2 regions of the Micromonospora pisi genome follow, and region 1 is predicted to be linked to the other one. Evidence: predicted binding sites of a transcription regulator. Region 1 holds the regulator's gene; the other holds the start of a gene.
The links. The regulator HspR, encoded in region 1, represses chaperone genes until heat shock. The targets are predictions, from matches to a motif close to TTGAGTNNNNNNNACTCAA.

Region 1 (2,395 bases):
ACTTGTTCCAGATCTCGTCGGCCGCCTCGTCCGACGAGAACGCCAGCATGTCGGCGATGTTCTTCCGGTCAGCGTCGGTGAGCGTCACCTCGCCCGCACGTGCGCGTTCCAGCACGCTGGTGACCATGGCGAGCTTGATGGTCGACCCGGTCCAGTACAAATGTGTGGTCGCACCGACCCGCCACACCGCACCGGTCCGCCGGTCCCGCAGCTCGACCCCGAGCGAGCCGGGCTTCTTTCCCACCAGTTCGCTGACCGTGGCGAACCGCTTCTGCCAGGTGCAGTCCCAACCGTTGACGGGACGACAACCGGCAGGTCCGGAGGGGGATGCGCTCGCACCGCCGGGACCCGGTGCCGGGCTGGGGACGCCGGTCGTACCCGCCGCTGAGCCCCACCCGGCGACCGCGCCTCCGGCAGCGGCGGCATCGCCCCCACCAGCGGCAGCATCGTCGCCGCCGCCACAGCCCGCGACCGGGAGCACCGCCAGCATCAGGCCGACCATGGCCGTCAGGGGCCGGCGTGACCAGGCCGCCCGGCGATCCGGCACTCGCCGGCTGTCCGGCTGGTGGAACCCGCCCCGCGCCCGGACATCGAATCGCAAGATCACACCAACGACCTTACGGATCATCGTTCGGCCGGGCCCGGCCGCCTCCCGCTGACCCGGTCCGGATCGGGACCCCCCGTGAATCCCGACCCGAACCGGCAGTCCCAAACTAGGCCAACGCCCCGCATCCCGGGCGGGAATGCGGGGCGTTCGGGTCTTTCGTCGGACGGATTACGGGCGGCGTGGGCGCCAGACGACGAGGGCTGTCGACACCTGGTTGGTCGGCACCAGGTCGCGGCGCGGGAACGGACCGGCGGCAGCCGCCGCCTCCAGTTCCGCAACCCGGCGGTACGCGTGCTCCAACTCGCTCTCGAGCTGTTCCATCCGCTGCTGCAACTCGTCGACGAGCTGTTCCAGCCCGATGATCCGCTTGATGCCGGCGAGGTTCACCCCGTCGTCCTGGCTGAGCCGCTGCACCTCACGGAGCAGGGCGACATCGCGGGCGCTGTACCGCCGCCCGCCACCGGCCGCCCGACCCGGCTGGACCAGGCCCATCCGGTCGTACTGGCGGAGGGTCTGTGGGTGCATCCCCGCCATCCGGGCCGCCACCGAAATCATCAGCACCTTGGCATCGGACGACTGCTCGACCGAGATGATGATCTCTTCAGGCATCGCCACTCACCTCCGCTTCCGTCACCACTAACTAACCCGACGCACCCGGGCGTCAAGATGTTCCCGCGCGGCCGCCGGACTCTGCTTGGCGAACATTTCCAGTGCCTCGCGCGCCTCCGGGGAGAGCTGCGACGGCACCATCACCTCCACGGTCACCAACAGGTCACCCTGCTGTCCATCGCGGCGGACCACGCCCTTACCCCGCGCCCGCAGGATCCGGCCGCTCGGCGTGCCGGGTGGCACCCGCAGGGTCACCGCACCGTCCATGGTCGGCAGCCGCAGGTCGGTGCCGAGCGCCGCCTCAGCGAAGGTGATCGGCACGGTCAGGGTCAGGTCGTCGCCGCTGCGCCCGAAGAGGTCGTCGCCACGGACCTTGACCAGGACGTACAGGTCGCCGGCCAGACCGCCGCGCTCGCCCGGTTCACCCCGGCCGGCGAGCCGGATCCGCTGACCGTCAGCGACCCCGGCCGGGAACCGTACGTTGAGGGTGCGGGTCTTGGTCACCCCGCCGGTGCCGAGGCACTCCGGGCACTTCTCCTCCACCACCGTGCCGACGCCCTGGCACTCCCGGCACGGCTCGGAGAAGCTGAACGACCCCTGGTTGCGGGTGACCACGCCGGCGCCGTGACACTGCGGGCAGGCACGCGGCTGGGTGCCGGGCTTGGCGCCGTCACCGTGGCAGGTGTCGCAGACACCGGGCGCCCGCAGGGTGAGCGGCAGGGTCACCCCGCGTACGGCGTCGTTGAAGTCGAGCGCCACCTCGGCCTCGACGTCACGCCCGCGCGCCGGGCCACGGGCACCGGGTGCGGCGGCGCCACCGCCCGAGAAGATCGAGCTGAACAGGTCGGAGAAACCGGCACCGCCGAACCGGCGGTCACCGGCACCGCCGGCCTGACCGGCGTTACCGAACAGGTCGGAGACGTCGAACGGGTAACCGCCCGGGCCGGGCTGACCACCGGCGCGGGCGTTGCGCCGGAACGCGCCCGAGCCGAAGAGCGACCGCATCTCGTCGTACTCGCGGCGCTTCCGCTCGTCGGAGAGAACGTGGTACGCCTCGGAGACGGCCTTGAACCGCTCCTCGGCCTGCGGGTCCCCCGGGTTGTGGTCCGGGTGCGACTCCCGGGCCAGCTTCCGGTACACCTTCTTGATTTCGTCGGAGGAGGCGGACTTGCCCACACC
Region 2 (2,395 bases), 3.7 Mb from region 1:
ACCCGCGAGGGCGAGCACCGCGCCGGAACCACGGCCGCCGACGACCTGGAGGTTGCGGGCGGCCCGACGGTTCCGTACCGCCAGGTACTCCAGGATCCGGTCCTTGACGTCGGTCAGGCCGGCGTGGTCGGCGTCGAGCACCTCACGGGCCGCGGCCAGGTCGGTGTTGTCCTCGGTACGGGTCGTCCACGGCATCTCCAGCACCGTGTCCAGCCAGGTACGGATCCAGCCCGCCTCCGGGGAGGCGTCACTGGCCCGCTCCAGCCGGCCGACCTCGCGCATGGCCGCTTCGCGCACCTTCTCCGGCAGGTCGGCGGCCTCGACCCGGGACCGGTAGTCGGCCGAGCCGTCCGGCTCGTCCTCCCCCAGCTCCTTGCGGATCGCGGCGAGCTGCTGCCGGAGCAGGAACTCGCGCTGGGACTTCTCCAGTCCCTCGCGTACGTCGGAGTTGATCCGCTCGGTGACCTCCTGCTCGGCGAGGTGGTCACGGACCCAGCCGACGAGCAGTTCCAGCCGCGTCGTCACGTCGGGCGCGGTGAGAAGTTCGATCTTCTGAGGCAGACTGAGCCAGGGTGCGTACCCGGCCGAGTCGGCGAGTTCGGAGAGGTCGGTCATCCGCTCGAGGGCGTCGATGACCTGCCACGCGCCGCGCTCCTGGAGCAGCGAGGTGGCGAGCGCCTTGTACTCGCGGGCGAGTTCCTTGGCCTTGCCGTTCGGCGTGGCCTCGTCGAGTTCGGTCGCCTCGACCCAGAGCGCCGCCCCGGGTCCGGGCACACCGGAACCGATCCGGGCCCGGGTGGTACCCCGGACCACGGCCGCCGGCTCGCCGCTGGGTAGCCGACCGACCTTCTCGATCAGGGCGATCACGCCCATCGAGCCGTACTCCCCGTCGACCCGGGGCACCGCGAGGACCTTTTTGTCGCCCGACGCGCGGGCGGCGTCGACGGCAGCCTGGGTGCTCGGGTCGAGGGTCACCGGGATGACCATCCCGGGCAGCAGGACTGCGTCGGTCAGGGGCAGAACCGGAAGAGTTGCCATCGAACACCTGCCATCGTTTGAGTTGAGCCTGTACGACTCAAGTAACAAATGGTGTCCCGTGTTCCAGGCTGTGACGCAAGGCACAGATCCACCCTCCGGTGACCCGGCACTCCGGTGTCGCCACGGCGGGGCCGGATCGATCCCACACTTTCCCGCACCCCTGGGCGGTATCGGCCAGCTTCATTGCACACCTGTAGCCTGCTCGTGTGAGCCAGCCGCCGCCCCTCGACAACCAGCGGCAGGTGCCCCGAGCGGTCGCCTACCGACGGGGCAACCAGGCAGCCGCGCGCTACCGGTCGCCCGTCCCCCGCCCGCCGGAGCCCTCGCCCCACGAGGTCCCCGCCCGTCCCGGCAGCCCGAACCGCCGACGCTTCTGGCTCTTCGCCCTGGCACTGCTGGTGACCCTGGGCATCAGCGCGGCGACACTGGGCGCCGTCTTCGCCGGACAGAGCCCGACCACCACCGCGCTCGCACCCGACGGGGCGTCACCGGCCCCGGTACGGGTGGCGCCGCCGCCGGCACCTCCGACCCCCCGACCTCCGACCGGGACGACACCTCCGGCTCGGCAGGACCGGCCGGTTGTCCAGACCAACCCCGGTCCACGCACCACCACCACTCCACCCCGGACCGCGCCCACCGGGCAGCCCGCGGTGTCGCCGACAACAGCCCAGCCCACCCAGTCGCTGGTCGTCTACAAGAACTGCGGCCAGGCCCGCAAGGCGGGTGTGACCCCGTTGCGGGTCGGCGACCCGGGCTACTCGACCAAGCTGGACAAGGACGGCGACGGCGTGGCCTGTGAGAAGGACAAGGACTAGCCACCCGGGTCGTACCACGCACAGCATTGGCTCGACACCGACACCGACACCGGCAACCGGCAACCGGCAACCGCACCGGCAACGACGATCGCCGATCGGCTATTTGTTGACCGGCCGACCGGGCGGACTCTAGGGTCCATAGTGGCATTCGCCTTCGCGATTCACACGGGGTTGGCCGGACGTCCCACCGTCGTCGGCCGGATCGGGAGCACCATGATGCGCAGAAAGCTCGCCCTCCTGTTGTCCACGGCGCTGCTGCTGACCGCCTGTGGTGACGGAGGCGGTCAGAGCGCCGACAGCCGGAGCGCCGACGCGACCAGGAAGATCACCGTCGGGGTCATCCCGATCCTCGACGTCGCCCCCATCTACCTCGGCGTCCAAAAAGGATTCTTCAGCGAACGCAAGCTGGAGGTGAAGCTGGAGCTGGCCCAGGGTGGCGCTGCTATCGTGCCGGCGGTCCTGTCCGGCCAGTTCCAGTTCGGCTTCAGCAACAACACCTCGTTGTTGCTCGCGCAGACCCGGGGTCTGCCACTGAAGATCGT

Region 2: the regulator HspR is predicted to act here: its motif matches at 1,061-1,079, upstream of lon (endopeptidase La).

Annotation. Positions count from the first base shown of each region.
Region 1 is NZ_RBKT01000001.1:4,077,592-4,079,986, forward strand. It holds gene BDK92_RS17235 (serine hydrolase) at 1-607, opposite strand, end outside; gene BDK92_RS17240 (heat shock protein transcriptional repressor HspR) at 776-1,216, opposite strand; gene dnaJ (molecular chaperone DnaJ) at 1,244-2,395, opposite strand, start outside.
Region 2 is NZ_RBKT01000001.1:7,800,196-7,802,590, reverse strand. It holds gene lon (endopeptidase La) at 1-1,038, opposite strand, end outside; gene BDK92_RS33430 (excalibur calcium-binding domain-containing protein) at 1,245-1,853, shown strand; gene BDK92_RS33425 (ABC transporter substrate-binding protein) at 2,070-2,395, shown strand, end outside.